Regions from separate parts of the Sinorhizobium sp. CB7 genome, predicted to be linked through region 2. Evidence: riboswitches for the same ligand, from Rfam matches in the RefSeq annotation. Region 2 holds a riboswitch; the other holds the start of a gene.

Region 1 (8,764 bases), on a different contig from region 2:
ATCCTTCGTCACTCATGGCTAGGTTCTAGCACATTCTTCGGAGGTAAACATGATCCGTGATTTCGAAGCGGGCGAGATCGACCCGCTTGCCGTCGGCGCCTGGATTCTCGGCACCGGCGGTGGCGGCAGCCCCTATTTGGCGCAGCTCAACCTGAAAAAGCTCTACAAGGACGGCAAGCGCGTCAAGCTTATCGATCCGAATGCGCTCGATGATGGCGACGCGGTCGCAGTCGTTTCCAAGATGGGCGCGCCGCTGGTCGGCCAGGAGCGTCTTGTCGACCCGGCACATCTCGCTCGAGCCATGCAGCTCATGGAGGAATATACCGGCCGCAAGTTCCGGGCCGTCATGAGCGTCGAGATCGGCGGCGGCAATGCGCTGTCGCCCTTCCTCGCGGCCGCGATGCTCGACATTCCGGTCGTCGATGCGGATGCCATGGGGCGTGCCTATCCGGAAGCGCAGATGACGAGCTTCGCGATCGGCGACCTGCCGATGTATCCGCTGACGCTGGTCGACTGCCGCGACAACGAAGCAATCGTCGCCAAGGCGGCCTCGTGGAAATGGATGGAACGCATCTCCCGCAAGATCTGCACCGAGGTCGGCTCGACGTCTGCGACATGCAAGGCGCCGCGCACCGGCAAGGAAGTCAAGGAATGGGGCGTGCTCTACACGGTCACCAAGGCGGTCAGCCTCGGTCACGCCGTACTCGATGCCAGGGCGGCCCACACGGACCCGGTCGAGGCGGTGCTTGCCCACGAGGGTGGCAAGGTTCTCTTCAAGGGCAAGATCGCCGATGTCGACCGCACGACAACGGGCGGTTTCCTGCGCGGGTCGGCCATGATCGAAGGTCTTAACGACGATCGCGGCTCGAAGGTCGAGCTCGCCTTCCAGAACGAGTGGGCGGTCGCATTCCGCGACGGCCAGCCGATCGCCATGACGCCGGACCTGATCTGCCTGCTCGACACGGTGTCGGGCGAGGCGATCGGTACCGAGACGGTGCGTTACGGCCAGCGCGTGACCGTGGTGGCCCTGCCGGCGCCCGAAGTGCTCACCAGCCCGAAGGGCCTGGAGCATGTGGGCCCGCGCGCCTTCGGATATGACCTGGATTTCAAATCGGTGTTTGCAGCATGAAGCGGATTGGAATTGACGTCGGCGGCACCAATACGGATGCCGTGCTTATCGATGGCGAGAAGGTGCTCTCGGCCATCAAGTTTCCCACCACCGCCGACGTGATGCAGGGCGTGGTCAACGCGATCGGCCATGTCGTCTCCTCGCAGCCGCCGGGTGCTTCGCCGGTCGATGCGGTGATGATCGGCACGACGCATTTCACCAATGCGGTGGTCGAGCGCGCTCGTCTCGATCGGGTTGCGGCTATCCGCATCGCCATGCCGGCCGGCGCCTCGCTGCCGCCGATGATCGACTGGCCGGACGAACTGCGCGACGCGGTCGATCCGCTCTCCTTCATGGTGCATGGCGGCCACGAATATGACGGCCGTCCGCTCGTGCCGCTCGCCCGCGACGAAGTGCGTGACGCGGCGATGAAGATCCGTGACGCGGGCATCGATTCGATCGGCATCACTGCCCTCTTTTCTCCGCTGACGGCGGAATGCGAGCTGGAAGCCGCCGAAATCGTCCGCTCGGTCATCCCGAACGCGCGGATCACGCTGTCCCATACGCTCGGCCGCATCGGTCTGCTCGAGCGCGAGAACGTCACGCTTCTGAACGCTGCCCTGCAGGGACTTGGCCGCAAGACGATCGATGCCTTCAAGGATGCGTTGCTGCGCGCCGGCGTCAATGCCCCGTTCTACCTGACCCAGAACGACGGCACGGTCGTGCTTGCCGACGTGGCGGCCGCCAATCCCGTCTACAGTTTCGCCTCCGGCCCGACGAACTCGATGCGCGGCGCCGCGTTCCTGACCGGCCTCAAGGAAGCGATGGTGATCGATGTCGGAGGTACGACCTCCGATATCGGCTGCCTGGTCGGAGGTTTTCCACGCGAGGCGAACAATGTCGTCGAAGTCGGCGGCGTTCGCACGCTCTTCCGGATGCCGGACCTGTTGCCGATGGCGCTCGGCGGCGGCACGATCATCGATCCCGAAACCCGCAAGATCGGCCCGCGCTCGGTTGGCTACCGCATCACGGAAAAGGCGCTGGTCTTCGGTGGCGATACACTGACGGCTACGGACGTGGCGGTGGCTGCCGGTCTCGTGGAGATCGGTGACCGGGATCGCGTGAAACACCTCGACAAGGCGATGGTGGCGGATCTTTTGAAACGCATCGAGGCGATGGTGGAAGACGGCGTCGACCGGATGAAGACATCGGCCGAAGGCGTCAAGCTCATCGCCGTTGGCGGCGGCGCCTTCCTGATCCCGGAAAGACTGAAGGGCGCAAGCGACGTGCTGCGCGTCGAGCATGCGGGCGTGGCGAATGCGCTGGGCGCCGCCATGGCACAGGTCTCCGGCGAGGTCGATCAGGTCTTCTCCGGTCTCTCCCGTGACAAGGCGATCGCCGAGGCCGATCGGATTGCTCGCGCCCGGGCGGTGGAAGCCGGCGCGAGCCCCGAGACCATCGTCACGCTCGATACGGAAGATATCCCGATCGCCTACCTGCCGGGCGACGCGCGACGTGTGCGTGTCCGCGTCGTCGGCGATATCGCCTTCATGAAGAACGAAACGAGGCGCGTGGCAGGCGGGCTGAGTTGACCAGGCAAACGAAGGAGATAGGTCGAGCGACCGTCAGGCGACCGACCTTATCTCCGGTGCGGCTTGCTTCAGATAGGCGATCAGATCCTCGATCGTGATCAGGTGAAGATTGTATCGTTCGGCGAAAAGCTTGAGATCGGAAAGGCGCGCCATCGTGCCGTCATCATTGGCGACTTCGCAGATGACGCCCGACGGCACCTTGCCGGCGAGGCGGCAGAGTTCGACTGCCGCTTCGGTATGGCCGGGCCGGGCCAGAACGCCGCCCGGATGGGCACGCAACGGAAATATATGCCCCGGACGGGCAAAATCGCTGGATTGCGATCGTTCGTCGACCAGCGCCCGGACGGTGGCGGCCCGATCCGCGGCAGAGATGCCGGTCGTGGTTCCCGGAATGTAATCGACGGAAACCGTGAACGCGGTTTTATGCGATTCGGTATTTCGGGGAACCATCAGGGGAATGTCGAGCGCGTCGAGATGTTCGCCTTCCATCGCCACGCAGATGAGACCGCGCGCGCGATTCATCATGAAAGCGATCGTCTCTGGCGTCACGGCGTCAGATGCCACTACGATATCGCCCTCGTTCTCCCGATTCTGGTCATCGACCACGACAACCATTTCGCCGCGGGCGATTGCCGTAATCGCATCTTCAATTTTCGAGATCGTCATTTCTTTGCCTTTCAAGGGTTATGCCGACGGTTCGGCATTTTCTTGCGCAACTCAATTCTTTTGAGCGCGCTGACATCCCTTGGGCGAACAAGCACCGGGCGGCTTCACCTGTGAAGGCGCCGACTGCATTGCTCTCTTCCATCCGGACTATACCGTCGGCTCCGGTCTCGCACCGGATCTGCTGACCTCCCGACATGCTGCCGGAAGCGCTCGCGGGCTCCGGGATTTCTCCCAATACCGCCGGTGGGGAATTTCACCCCGCCCTGAGAACAGACTGAACATAAATTCAAGAGGTGCGGAAAAGCAAGAGCACCTGCTTTTCCATCTAATGTGGAGACCGTCGCGTTCTATAAACACAGAGTCTTCAAAAATTGACTGAGGCCTGCCGCGTGGGCGGCCCGCATCAGGACATGATCAGACCGCCATCCACATTGATCGTCTGGCCGGTGATATAGGCCGCATCGTCGCTGGCAAGGAATGTAACGAGACCGGCGACGTCTTCGCCCGAGCCCGCCCGCTTCATCGGGATACCCTCGACCCATTCCTTCATGAGCTCGCCGGGGCCATAATTGCCCAGGAGCTTGCCCCATGCCTGGTCGTTGTAGGCCCACATGTCCGTCTCGATGATGCCGGGGCAGAAGGCGTTGACCGTGATGTTCTCGGTTGCGACTTCCTTTGCGAGGCTTTGCGTGATGCCGACGACGCCCATCTTGGAGGCGGCATAATGGGGAGTATAGATGAAACCGTCGCGGGCCTGGCCGGAGGCGGTGTTGATGATGCGCCCGCCGCGCTTGTGCTTGCGCATCCTCAGGATCGCTTCCTGCGCGCAGAGGAACACGCCTTTCGTGTTGACCGCCATGACCTTGTCCCATTCGCCTTCCGTCAGGTCTTCGACACGGGCGATGGTGATGACGCCTGCATTCTGGATCGAGACATCGACTGAACCGAAAGCCTTTTCGGCGGCATCGTAGAGAGCAACGACGCTTTCCTTATTCGTGACATCGCCCACGAATGAAATCGCCTTGCCGCCGTCGTTGCGGATCTGCTCCGCGACGGCATGAACCGATTCCTCGTTCGCCGAGACAACAAGATTGGCGCCTTCGCGCGCGAAGCGCCTGGCGATCGCGGCCCCGATGCCGCGGCTCGCTCCCGTGATGACGACGGTCTTGTTTTCGAAGCGTTTCATCTTTTTCTCCTAATTCGATGGGCCGACAACGATCGTGTGACCTTAAGTCTGTTTGCGACAGCCTAGTTTCTAGGCGGCTGCAGAGATGATGCCGCCGAAGTCCGACGCCTTTAGGGATGCTCCTCCGACCAGAGCGCCGTTCACATTTCGCACGCCGAAGATTTCGGCCGCGTTGGAGGATTTGACCGAACCGCCATAGAGTATCCTGACCTTTTGCCCGTCTGCGCCCAAACGCTCTTCCAGGATCTGCCTTATCGAGGAATGAACTTCCTCGATCTGCTCCATCGTCGGCACCAGACCGGTTCCGATTGCCCAGACGGGTTCGTAGGCGATCGCCGTATTTGAACTGGTCGTACCTGATGGGAGCGAGCCAAGAAGCTGTTCACGCACGACCTCGAGCGCCTTTCCGTCGTCGCGCTCGCTGCGAGTCTCGCCGACGCATATGATGCTGGTCAGCCCAGCCTTATGAGCCGCCGAGGCCTTGCTGGCCACCAGGGCGTCTGTTTCCCGGTATGCGGCCCGGCGCTCGGAATGACCGAGGATCACGTAACGGGCGCCTGCCTCGACCAACATGCCTGCCGCGACGTCGCCCGTGTAGGCGCCGCACGCTTCCGCGTGGCAGTCTTGCGCGCCTATCGCGATCATTGAACCCTTCGCCATCACGGCGGCCTTCTCAATCAGCGTGAAGGGCGGGCAGACGGCGATATCGCACGCCGCACTGCCCGTTAGTCCCTTCAGCGCCTCGATCTCAGCCAGGGAGGAGGCGAGACCGTTCATTTTCCAGTTGCCTGCGATCAGCTTCCGCATTTGGTCACCAGCAGCAGAAGCCGCCGTCGACAAGCAGGTCGACGCCAGTCACAAAGCTTGCCGCATTCGACAGCAGGAAGACGGCGGGGCCGACCATCTCGTCGACATCAGCCATGCGTTGCATCGGCGTCTGCTCCTCGAACAGCTTCGTCTGATGAACCATCTCCGGACGCGTGTTCATAGGCGTTGCAGTGTATCCGGGCGAGATGCTGTTGACGCGGATCCCGCGGCCGACCCATTCCATCGCCAGGGACTTCGACATGTGGATGACGCCCGCTTTGGAGGCGTTGTAATGGGCCTGGCTGAGCCCGCGGTTGACGATGACCCCTGACATGGAAGCGATGTTCACGATGGATCCGCGGCCATTCTTCAGCATCGCGCGTGCCTGGGCCTGGCAGGACAGGAAGACGCCTTTTAGGTTGATGTCCATCAACGTCTGATACTGATCTTCTTCCATCTCTTCCGCAGGGTTCGCGTTGGCGATACCGGCGGCATTGACCGCGAGGCTCAGCGCTCCGAGTTCGGTCTCGGTGCGCGCGACGGCGTCGGCGAGAGATGACTTGCTGGTGACGTCAGCCGCGATCTGGATGGAGCGACGCCCGGCAGCCTGGATATGCTTGGCCGTATGAGCGAGCCCGTCGTCTGTTCGCCGATCAAGGAGAGCGACATCGGCGCCGCACTGGGCAAGACCGATGGCGATCCGCTGCCCAATTCCGCTGCCAGCGCCGGTAACGATGGCAACTTGACCGGTGAGATCGAAAAGCTCCGGGGCGTTCAGAGTGATGTCGGACACCGCTCTTCCTTTCTGTGTTTATCTAGATTGTCGCCAGTTCCATGACCGAGACGTCGTTTGCCTCGTCACGGTTGAGAATGCCTGCCTGCTTGCCTTGGGCAAGCACGAGAATTCGATTGGATACGCCGAGAACTTCCTCGAGATCGGAACTCACGACGATCACCGCTACGCCCTGCTTGGCAAGGTTGACGATGATGTCGTAGATGCCCGCCCGGGCTCCGACGTCGATGCCTCGCGTCGGCTCGTCGAGCACCACGACCTTGGGATCGCGCATCAGCCACTTTGCGATTACGACCTTCTGCTGATTGCCGCCCGACAGATCCGAGGCATACTGCTCCGCACGGCCCTTCACGCCGAACTTAACGATTGCCCTGTCCGCAAAGGCGCGTTTGACGCCCGATGTGAGCCAGCGTCCTCCGAGCTTGTCGAGATTGGCGTAGACGAGGTTTTCGCTGATGCGATGCGATACCACGATGCCTTGCGCCTTGCGATCTTCGGGGACCATCACGATACCCTTTGCGATCGCGTCGGCGGGATCACGCAGCTTAAGCTCTTCACCTTCGAGCTTGATCGAACCTGCGCTGATCGGATCAGCTCCCGTTATGGCGCGGACAAGTTCGGTCCGGCCGGCGCCGACCAGGCCGGCGATTCCGAGAATTTCCCCGGCTCGAACGTCGAAGGTCACGTCCCGGAAAGAATTCTCCGGCGAGGTCAGGCCGGAAACCTGAAGGACCGGACGGTCGGATGGCTCCGGCAGTGCCGGAAACAATCGGTCAAGAGGCCGTCCTACCATGCTTTCGACAATCGTTCGCACGGGTGTCGCGCTGTCGGCGAATTCCTGTACGCGTTCTCCGTCGCGAAGAACGACGATGCGGTCGGTGATCTGCCTGATCTCCTCCATGCGGTGGGAAATGTAGATGATGCCAACGCCCTCGGAGCGGAGCTTTCTTACCTGTTCGAACAAAGCCTCCGTCTCCGCGCCGCCGAGCGCCGCGGTCGGCTCGTCAAGGATAAGAAGTCTCGCATCGAGCGCCAGGGCCTTGGCGATCTCAATGAGCTGCTGATTGGCGGTCGACAGGCCGGCGACTTTTCGGCTCGCGGGAATATGGAGGTTCAAGCGCGCGAGTTGTTCCTGGGCGCGGCGTATCATCTGAGGACGGTCGACGACCCCGTTCTTCATCGGCCATCTTCCGATGAAGACGTTTTCTGCGATGGAAAGCTGCGGCAGGAGCTGGAGTTCCTGATGAATCAGGACGACGCCCTTGTCGATCGCTTCCCTTGGCGTGGCCGGGGCATAGGGCTGCCCCAGCCACGTCATTGTTCCTTCGGATGGAGTGCGTGACCCGGCGATGATGCCGGAGAGCGTGGACTTGCCCGCTCCGTTCTCGCCGAGAAGTGCCACCACTTCGCCGGAATAAACGTCCAGGCTGACGTTCTTCAGAACCTGAAGCGGTCCGTAGCGCTTGGATATGCCCCTCAGGGAGAGAACCGGCTCGGTCACGACATACCTCCTCGAAACTTAGTGCATTATCACGGATGGTTGGCGATGAAGCCTGCCACGTTATCCTTGGTCGTCAGCGTCGCGTCCATGAGCTGGACCGGAGGCACTTTCTCTCCTGCGACGAGCTTGACGGCGTTCGCGACCGCGTCACGGCCCATCTTTTGCGTCTGCTGGGTCGCCGTCACGTCGAAGACGCCCTTGCTGAGAGCCTCGAGGGCGGCGGTGTCGCCATCGAAGCCACCAACGACGATCGTCTGCGAGGGATTGGCGACCTTGATTGCCTGGGCGGCGCCGAGCGCGAGTGCGTCCGCCTGAGCGAACACGATCGAAACGTCCGGGTTCGCCTGCAGCATGTTCTGCATGATCTGGAAGCCCTCGTCCTGGCTCCAGATGTTCGAATACTGCTCGGCGACCACCTTTACATCAGGGTATGCCTTGAGGGACTCGGCGCATCCCTTCGAGCGGTCGACTTCAGGCGTCGTCCCCTTCTGACCATGAATGATTACCATTTTGCCCTTGCCGCCGGCTTTCTGAAGGATGTGGTCGCAAACGGCCTTGGCGGACGCGACCGAGTCTGTCGCCAGGAAGGTATCGCCCGGTGCGCCGTCGGCATTGCGGTCCACATTGACGACAGGGATACCTGCGCTCTTTGCGAGCTTGACCGGAACGCTCGCGGCTGCCGCGCCGGCCGGGATGTAGATCAGAGCATCGATATTTTGCGTGAGAAGATCCTGGATCTGGTTGACCTGGGTCGGCCCATCGCCCTTGGCGTCGACGGTGACGACTTCGATGCCGCGTTTCTTGGCTTCGTCTTCGACCGACTGCTTGATCTGGTTGAAGAAGTTCGCCTGCAGGTTGGCGACGGCAAGACCGAGCTTCTTCACCTCGGCGGCATGCACGGGCCCGAGAGTAAGTCCGAGCAGAGCCGCCGAAGCCAGCAGAGTGCGCGCGAATTTCATTTTTATTTCCTCCGTTGTTGATGGCACCCTTGGGTAGGTCCTCCCCCTTGGGCTATTGATCCGCTCCAAACCTTTCGGAGAGGAATTCTTGGAGGTCCGCGTCGCCGCGGACCTGGATATCAAGCCCGCCGCCGACGGATGGTCTCTGCTCC
Region 2 (8,764 bases):
GACATCGTCTTCCGGCTGCACCACCGCATTCCAATAGTGGATCAGCGTGACGTCGTGGTCGGTGATGTCGGCAAAAGGGCGACGGTCGATACGCAGCACACGATGGTCGCCGAAATGAGTGTCGCTGGTGAAGTAGATCATGCTTTTGTCCGCATCTAGTACTTCCTTTCAAGACGTCCTGTCGCTTCAAATTACGACCTGCAATCCGAGCTCAACGACGCGGCCTGTCGGCAGTTGAAAATATTCGGTCGCGCTGCTGGCATTGCGTGAAAGCGCGATGAATATCCTATCCTGCCAAAACGGCATTCCCCCTTTTTTCGATGGCAATATGGTCCGCCTGGAAAGGAAGAAACTGGTGGACATGATGTCGAATTTCCAGCCGAGCTTGCGCGCCAAAATGAGCGCGCGCGGAATATTCGGTGTCTCCATGTAGCCGAAGGTGATGATTATGCGGCTGAACATCGGATTGAAGCTCTCGAGGGAGATCTTTTCGTCATCCGCGACAAAGGGAGAAGTCGACGTGACAACACTCAAAATAACGTTGTGCTCGTGCAAAACCTTGTAATGCTTCACGCTGTGAAGCAGAGCCGTTGGTGCACCATCGACATCGCTCGTCAAGAAGACGGCAGTACCCGGCACCCTCATGGGCTTCTTCGTTGCAAGATTGTCGAGGATGAGGCGGAGGGGTACCTCGTCGGCCCTTGTCCTGTCGGCCAGCAATTTGCGTCCGGACAGCCATGTCTGCATGAGAAACGCAATCGTGGAGGCGACGACGACCGAAACCCAGCCCCCTTGAGGAAATTTCGCGGCATTGGCGACAAAGAAGCTCAGGTCGATGGTTGCCAATGGTACGATCACCAAGAGGGTCAGCGTGGTCTTCCATCCCCAGAGACGCCGCATGACCACGAAGAGCAGAACCGCTGTTATCAGCATTTCTCCGGTCACGGCGATTCCATATGCCGCTGACAAAGCGCTGGAACTGCGGAAGCTGATCACCAGCACCGCGACTGCGATAAACAGCAGAAGATTTACCTGCGGCATAAAGATCTGTCCGGCCTGGGTCTCAGACGTATGCAGGATGTTGAATCGCGGCAGGAGGTTGAGGTGCATCGCCTGACGGATAAGGGAGTAGGCGCCGGAAATCACCGCCTGACTGGCAATTACAGTGGCGCTCGTCGCGAGCACGACCATCGGAATTCGAGCCCATTCCGGCTGCATGCCAAAGAAGGGATGATAGGCCCCCTCCGGATTTGCAAGGATGAAAGCCCCTTGCCCGAAATAATTCAGCAGCAGGCAGGGAAACACGATCGAGAACCAGGCAACGACGATCGGCCGGCGGCCGAAATGGCCGAGATCGACGTAAAGCGCCTCGGCGCCGGTGACGGCGAGGAAGACTGCACCGAGGACCAGGATGGCAATATCTGCATGCTGAATAATGAAGCGAGCGCCGTGGTACGGATTGAACGCAGAAAGAACGCCCGGCTCTTCGATTATGTGCAGCAGCCCAGATGCTCCGAGCGCGAGGAACCAGAGCGCGGTGATAGGGCCGAACACCGATGCAACCCCGCCCGTGCCGAACCGCTGAACGAAGAACAGGGCAGTGATAATGGCGATCGTGGCTGGAACGACCCATTGGACCAGCTGCGGGGCCACCACTTCCAGGCCCTCTACGGCCGACAGAACGGAGATTGCCGGCGTGATGATCGCATCGCCGAGGAACAGCGATGCGCCGATGACGCCGAGGACGAGAATCCAGACGGGTCGGCCCGGCAAACTGTCGCGGGCAAGGGCCATCAGGGAGAGCGTACCGCCTTCTCCCTTGTTGTCCGCCTTGAGAACAAAGCCGACATATTTGAAGGCCACGATCGAGGTTAGTGCCCAGACGATGAGAGAGAGGAGCCCGAGGACCTGCAGCTCGCCGACCGCGTTTCCTCCGTGCCCGGCGGCACGCAAGGCCTCCCTGAACGCATAGAGGGGACTTGTCCCGATGTCGCCATAGACAACACCAAGGGCGCCAAGGACGAGAAGAGGAAGACTATCGGTGGATCCAGCTGTTTCGAGTTCCGGATCTCCAGCGCGGAGTTGAGTGGTGGTCAAGATAATGGTGTCCTCTCTCCCAGAAGGCTTTCAACAGGAGGTCGGATGTCGCGCCGTGCCTGAAAGTCAGTGGCGTCATCAAATCCCGGTTGCATTGCAAATAACCTTGGCCGCCTACCGATGGCCGGGCTTCGTGGCGGTCTCCTCCAAAATCCATGCAAACTAATCGCCGCGCTGGCCTTTTGTTCCTCGCAACAGGCAGAACAACAGGATCTAATTGCTCCGCCGGATCCCTGAAGCCATTGGCGTAAACGGCAAGGCTTCCTATCTTAGCATGGCAACACCGATGCTGGAGAAAACCATGCTCGAGGTAACGAAAAAAAGCCGTGCCGAAGCGGATATGGAGATCCTCCCGCCGCCGCGCTGCGTGCGTTCGGGCCGCAACACCGTCAGGTGTCTTTGCTGTCAGCGGCTGGTGGAAGTGTCTGCCAGGGAAACGATGGAGTACGGTATCTGCAACGAATGCATAGAGCGCCCATAGTCGCGGCTGATCGCTGCATCGCCGCACCCGGCGCGACGGGCATTTGACGGGAGCCAAGCTCCCGTCAATCGTTGCAATTGGTCATTGAAGATGACCTTGCCTATTGGATGTCGGCGGTTTGTCCAGGGCGCTGCCGACGGCTCCCTGTTGCCTTCTATGTGGCATGCCGCAATGCTCGAAATGGCTACATTCAATATGCTGTCAATTGTCGACGGCAGCATCTGTTTTGAAAAGAGCTCCTCGCAATAGATGCGGCGTTCAGCCAGCAGCGGCTGACTGATCTTGCGCAGCGATGTTTTTCATGACAGCGATAGGATGCAACAATATACGGTCAATGCCCAACAGTTCTCTGAGATTTTGAAATCGCCAAAATGAAAGACTGGCATCCCGATCTCTCCCGCAGCAGCAGTCCCCGCTACATGGCGATCGCCGATCTCATCGAGATGGATCTCAGAAGCGGGCATCTGGTGATTGGCGACCGACTGCCGCCGCAAAGGGAACTGGCGAAGCGCCTCAATATCGACTTCACCACTGTCGCCCGTGGTTATGCCGAGGCGCAGAAACGCGGCCTGGTGGATTCGCATGTCGGCCGCGGTACCTTCGTCACTGGCGGGATCGACAGGGAACGCCGCGGTTTTGCTTTCGATGCCGCGCCTGATCCGCGCCGCGCCGCCGTGGTCGATCTCTCCATGAACATGCCGCCCGAGCCTGATGATCCCGAACTGATCGCAAGGATGCGCGACGGGATGTCGGCGGTGGCGACGAGCATCATTCCGCTGCTGCGCTATCAGGGTTTCGGCGGGTCCGGCATGGATAAGGAGGCGGCTGCCGCCTGGCTCAGCCGGCGCGGGGTCGTGCCCTCGCAGGAGCGCATTTTCGTGACACCCGGTGCACATCCGGCTCTTCTGGCGATCTTCAGCCTTCTGGCGAAGCCCGGGGAAACCGTGCTTTCCGAAAACATCACCTATCCCGGCATGCGCTCGATCGCGGCCCAGCTTCGTCTTAATCTCTCGGGTCTTGCCATGGATGAGGAGGGTATCCTTCCGGAGGCCTTCGCAGAGGCCTGCGAGCGCCTGGCGCCAAAGGCGCTTTACCTCAATCCGACGATCCAGAACCCGTTGACGCTCACGATCCCCCAGAAACGTCGCCAGCAGATTTGCGCTGTCGCGCGCAGATACCATGTCCCGATCGTGGAAGACGACGCCTATGGCTTCATACCGCTCCATGCGCCGGCGCCGCTGGCGGCCATGGCTCCGGATCTCACCTGGCATATCGGCGGTCTTGCAAAATGCATCGGCGCCGGTCTCCGCCTCGCCTATGTCGTCGCCCCTGATACGAAAGCGATCTGGCCCTTTGTCAGCGCGATGCGCGCCAACAACGTGATGGCGTCGCCGCTGACCGTCGCACTGGCAACGCGATGGATTGAGGACGGTACGGCAGACACCATCCTGCGCTTCATTCGCAGTGAGGCGGCAGCGAGGCAAAGCATGGCCGCGGCGGTGCTGCCTAAGGGCAGTTTCAGGGCCGATCCGCTTGCCTTCAATATCTGGCTGCCGCTGCCGCACGGCTGGACGCGGTCGACTTTTGGGAGCCATATGCGATCTTCCGGCATTGGCGTGGTCGCGAGCGATGCTTTTGCCGTCGAGGCGCCCGCGCCGGAGGCCGTTCGCGTCTGCTTCGGCGGCCCGACCACACGGGCCGGCCTGCAGAGCGCGCTGGAATTCATGGCGCATTCACTCGAGGGGCCGCCCGAAATGACGGCCGCGTTCTTCTGACAGCGAGCGGTTACTCATTCGCCCCGTCATGCTGGACGACCTTGTGGCCGTGCAGATCACGCTTGGCACGCAGATAGGCGATGTTCTCCGGCGTTTCGAAAGACGGTGTTTCAATAACTTCGGCGACATCGATGCCGCGTTCCCTTAGCCGCTGGACCTTCTCCGGATTATTGGTGAGCAGACGGATCTTCTCGACACCGAGCGCTTTCAGCATATCGGCAGCCACCGTGAAATCCCGGGCGTCTTCCGGGTGCCCCAGTGCCAGGTTCGCGGCGAAAGTATCGTATCCCTTCGCCTGCAGGTCGTAAGCGTCGATCTTGGCATTGAGGCCGATGCCGCGCCCCTCTTGGCGAAGATAGACCAGAACTCCTCCTTGCCGACCGATGGCATCGATCGAATAGCGAAGCTGCGCGCCGCAATCACAACGTTTGGAGTGGAAGACGTCGCCGGTCAGGCATTCCGAGTGCACACGGACTAGCGGCACCGGGGCCTTGTTTTCACTGTTGCCGGAGAAAAGAAGAGCGAAGTGTTCCTCGTGCTTGCTGAAGCCGTCAAAGGTTACGAAGGTCGGCGTTTCGGGACCGTCGATGGGAATTTCCACCTTCCGGCGGACGCGAATTTTTCGTTCATGCATGGTTTGCACCCTTGAAGCTGTCTAAGGATAGCCGCCGGCACTGCTCGCAGCCGACCGGCCCTGCCGTGGCTGAAAACACATCGCGACGATGCCGCTGGGATGGGTTCTTCTGGCCGGACGTCGATCCGAGTCGGCGCCCGTCCGGCCTCAGGAAGATTGCTAGGCTACCAGGGCAACCTTTGCGCGCGCCGCCAGAATGGACCGGCAGGCGTTTGCCGCCTCGCGGCCCTTGATTACGAAGTGATCCTTGAAGAAGCGGATATGCGCTTCGGACTCCTGGAAGTTATGTGGCGTCAGGACGGCCGAGAGGACGGGAACGTCCGTATCGAGCTGCACCCGCATCATGCCGTCGAGAACGGTTCCCGCCACGAAATCGTGGCGATAGATGCCGCCGTCGACCACGAAGGCGCATCCAAGGATCGCCTGATATCTTCCAGTCCGCGCCAGTGTCTGCGCGTGAAGGGGAATTTCGAGGGCGCCGGGCACATCGACCATGTCGACGTCGGCGGCAGCACCGCCGAGTGCGACCCATTCCTCCACGAAGGAGGTGACGCATCGATCGACGATATCGGCATGCCAACGGGCACGGATGATCGCGATTCTCTTCTGTTCCGGCTTGATAGCGATTGTCATTTTCTGGCCTTTCAAGGGTTGTGCCGCGAGGCCGGCACGGTTGAAACAAAAGCCGCTATTCACTGTCGAGCGACAGCATATGCGGCCCAAGCTCCCCTTGGGCGAACATGCCTGGTCAGCCTCCCGCTCGGGGGCTTTCCAGCGTGCTCTCTTCCATCCGGACTGTAACCGTCGGCTCCGGCATTTCACCGGATCTGCTGACCTTCCGGCTTGGTGCCGGAAGCGCTCGCGGGCTCCGGGATCACTCCCGATACCGCCGGTGGGGAATTTCGCCCCGCCCTGAGAACATCGCGATCATAAGGCTATTTCGTCGAAACGCAATGGACGTGGGGCACGTTGTCGCCTGCATGGGTAACACATTGATCGGGCAAGCGATTTTCTTTGTTCGGAGGTACGGACACACTCGCGCGCAGATAAAAACGATGTCGGTTTCGACCTGAAATCATCTGGTTCTAAGCCTCCTCTCGGGCATTGCCGACCCGCAATGGTACGATCGTCATCAGCCCTTCGACAGCCTATCCCGATAGGATGGAAGGATATCGTCCGCCGTCAGCGACGCCATGGTCAGGTCACCCGGATCGATCGGCGAGATCCATCGTATTTCCTCGATTTCCCCCGCTGACTTGACGTCCCGGCTTTGTATGTCAAGCCGAAAGACGTCCGCAACGACCATATGGTCGGGTTCATTGGCCGCGGGCGCTTCGAAGCGCCCGAAGGGCATCAAGGCGGCAGGATCGACGGTGAGGCCGATCTCCTCGGCCAATTCTCGGGCAAGGGCGTGATCCGGGCTCTCCCCTGGCTCAATCTTCCCACCTGGCTGCATGAAAACGCTGGTTCCCCGCTTGCGGACCAGAAGGGTCTCACTTCCATGAACGACAAGGGCCGCCGCGACCCGGATGGTCTTTATGGACCGTCCCGACCGATCGGGGTTCGCATCGCTGGCGCTTCCATCGCTGTGTCGCATGCTCGATCTCTTTTCGTGCGGTTGGATGATGGGTTCCATCGGCTTTTATCATCTTCGCAACCGATTCGGCCTTGCTGCGCCTGCCTGCCGAGGGAACAAAGTCAGCATCAGCAAGTTACTCGAGCATCCCTGGATATATCGCAATGGAGGTTTTCATGAGCTCGTCGAGCATGACAACGAACCATAATCAGATCCGTAAATGGGTAGAAGCCCGCAAGGGCCACCCGGCACGGGTCAAGGGCGAGGGCCCGGGTGGTATTCTGCGCATCGATTTCGGCAAGCCCGAAGAGTCGCTGGAGGAAATTTCCTGGGACGAGTTCTTCCGGATATTCGATGAGAACAAGCTCGCCTTTCTCTATCAGGACGAGACAGAAGGCGGCAAGACAAGCCGGTTCAGCAAGTTCGTGGCGCGTCACTAATTGCAATTCGCTGCGGGCGGCGTTGGACAGCGGAAACGTGTGCGTTCCTCTGCATGATTCCTTAAATCGGAATCGATTTAAGGTCAAAATCATGCAGCAAATTCAAAGTTCTACAGCGTCCTTTGTACGTCATGTTGGCGTATGGCGCTGTATGGAGACCAATCATGACGCTGCAGGAGCTGCGGCCCAATAATGCCACCGATATTGCGCGCGCCATAGGCCATGCGTGCAAGGTGCTTCCGGACCCTGCCCATATGATCGAATTCGGCGCCTTCTTCGACCCGTTTGCGGGCGCCAGGATCGTCCTTCTCGGGGAAGCGTCACATGGGACCGCGGAATTCTATCAGGCGCGAGCGGCGATAACGCGCTCACTGGTCGAGCACTATGGTTTCAACATTGTCGCCGTCGAGGCCGATTGGCCGGATGCCGAGCGCATCGACCGTTATGTCCGGCATCGCGAGCCGCGTGCCTACGACGCCGAATCCTTCGTGCGCTTTCCGGAATGGATGTGGCGCAACGCGGAGTTCGAAGCGTTCGTTTCCTGGATGCGCGCCCATAATGAGACAGTGGAGCCCAAGAAGCGAGTCGAGTTTCGCGGACTGGACATCTATTCCCTGCACGGTTCCGTCAATGTCGTGCTCAATTATCTTCAGAGCATCGATCCTGAAGAGGCCGCTCGGGCGCGGGAGCGCTATGCCTGCGTGACACCGTGGCAGGAGCGGCCCGCACGTTATGTTGGAGCTATCCGTTCCGGGGTGCAGGAGGAATGTGAGAGCGCCGTTGTGGCGCAACTTCAGCAACTGCTGGAGCGTGAACTGGACTATTGCGCCCGTGACGGCGAGGAGTTCTTCGACGCGGCGCAGAATGCCCGGATCGTTGCGACCGCCGAGCATTATTATCGGGCGATGTATCGCAGCAGCACAGATTCATGGAATCTGCGCGACAGGCACATGTTCGAGACGCTGCAGAGCCTCATGGCTCACCGGCCGAAGGCAAAGGCCGTGGTCTGGGCGCACAATTCGCATGTCGGCAATGCTGCTGCGACAGCCATGGGCTGGGATGGCCAGTTCAATATCGGTGAGCTGGTGCGTGTTGCCTATGACGACGATGCAATGCTCGTCGGTTTCGGCACGGATCGCGGAACCGTGGCTGCGGCCGACGACTGGGATGGACCGATGTACGTCAAGTCCGTCAATCCGTCGCGGCCGGATTCCTATGAGCGGGTCTTCCGCCAGGTGGGCCTTCCCCGCTCACTGACCGATCTTCGCGGCGGGCGGAACCGCTCGGTGCGCGACGCGCTTTCCGAGCGCAGGCTGGAGCGGGCGATCGGCGTCATCTACCGTCCGGAAACGGAATTCTACAGCCATTATTTCGAGGCGATCCTTCCGGAACAGTTCGACTGCTATATTTGGTTTGAGGAGACGAGGGCCGTTACGGCGATTTCGGCTACCCGGCCGCAGGGTGTTCCCGAAACCTATCCGTTCGGATTGTAGCCATGTATGACACTGCCCAATTTGAAAACCGCGCCGCAGCAGGAAGGGTTCTGGCGGAAGCCATCGGCAAAGAAACCGTGGTCGATCCCGTCGTGCTCGCCCTGCCGCGGGGAGGCGTTCCGGTTGCTTTTGAAATCGCCGCTTACCTTCACGCCCCGCTGGATATCCTTTTGGTGCGCAAGATCGGTGCGCCCGGCTATCCCGAATATGCCGTGGCGGCGGTTGTCGACGGCAAGGATCCGCAGACGGTCGTCAACGAAGAGGGTTT

Evidence for each region. Region 2 has a riboswitch for FMN ahead of AAE029_RS27020 (6,7-dimethyl-8-ribityllumazine synthase). Riboswitches for the same ligand answer to the same signal wherever they lie in the genome.
Region 1: it holds a riboswitch for FMN, as region 2 does, so the genes downstream of both, ribB (3,4-dihydroxy-2-butanone-4-phosphate synthase) here and AAE029_RS27020 (6,7-dimethyl-8-ribityllumazine synthase) in region 2, are expected to answer to the same signal.

What each region holds. Positions count from the first base shown of each region.
Region 1 covers NZ_JAULLL010000001.1:287,395-296,158, forward strand. The annotation lists gene AAE029_RS01370 (DUF917 domain-containing protein) at 50-1,129, shown strand; gene AAE029_RS01375 (hydantoinase/oxoprolinase N-terminal domain-containing protein) at 1,126-2,700, shown strand; gene ribB (3,4-dihydroxy-2-butanone-4-phosphate synthase) at 2,734-3,366, opposite strand; FMN riboswitch at 3,493-3,641, opposite strand; gene AAE029_RS01385 (glucose 1-dehydrogenase) at 3,770-4,552, opposite strand; gene tpiA (triose-phosphate isomerase) at 4,622-5,359, opposite strand; gene AAE029_RS01395 (SDR family oxidoreductase) at 5,364-6,152, opposite strand; gene AAE029_RS01400 (sugar ABC transporter ATP-binding protein) at 6,175-7,653, opposite strand; gene AAE029_RS01405 (sugar ABC transporter substrate-binding protein) at 7,683-8,612, opposite strand; gene AAE029_RS01410 (ABC transporter permease) at 8,732-8,764, opposite strand, start outside.
Region 2 covers NZ_JAULLL010000017.1:41,135-49,898, reverse strand. The annotation lists gene AAE029_RS27040 (hydrolase) at 1-141, opposite strand, end outside; gene AAE029_RS27035 (potassium transporter Kup) at 187-2,097, opposite strand; gene AAE029_RS27030 (PLP-dependent aminotransferase family protein) at 2,950-4,353, shown strand; gene ribA (GTP cyclohydrolase II RibA) at 4,364-4,987, opposite strand; gene AAE029_RS27020 (6,7-dimethyl-8-ribityllumazine synthase) at 5,147-5,620, opposite strand; FMN riboswitch at 5,762-5,911, opposite strand; gene AAE029_RS27015 (NUDIX domain-containing protein) at 6,120-6,584, opposite strand; gene AAE029_RS27010 (hypothetical protein) at 6,740-7,003, shown strand; gene AAE029_RS27005 (erythromycin esterase family protein) at 7,168-8,496, shown strand; gene AAE029_RS27000 (phosphoribosyltransferase) at 8,499-8,764, shown strand, end outside.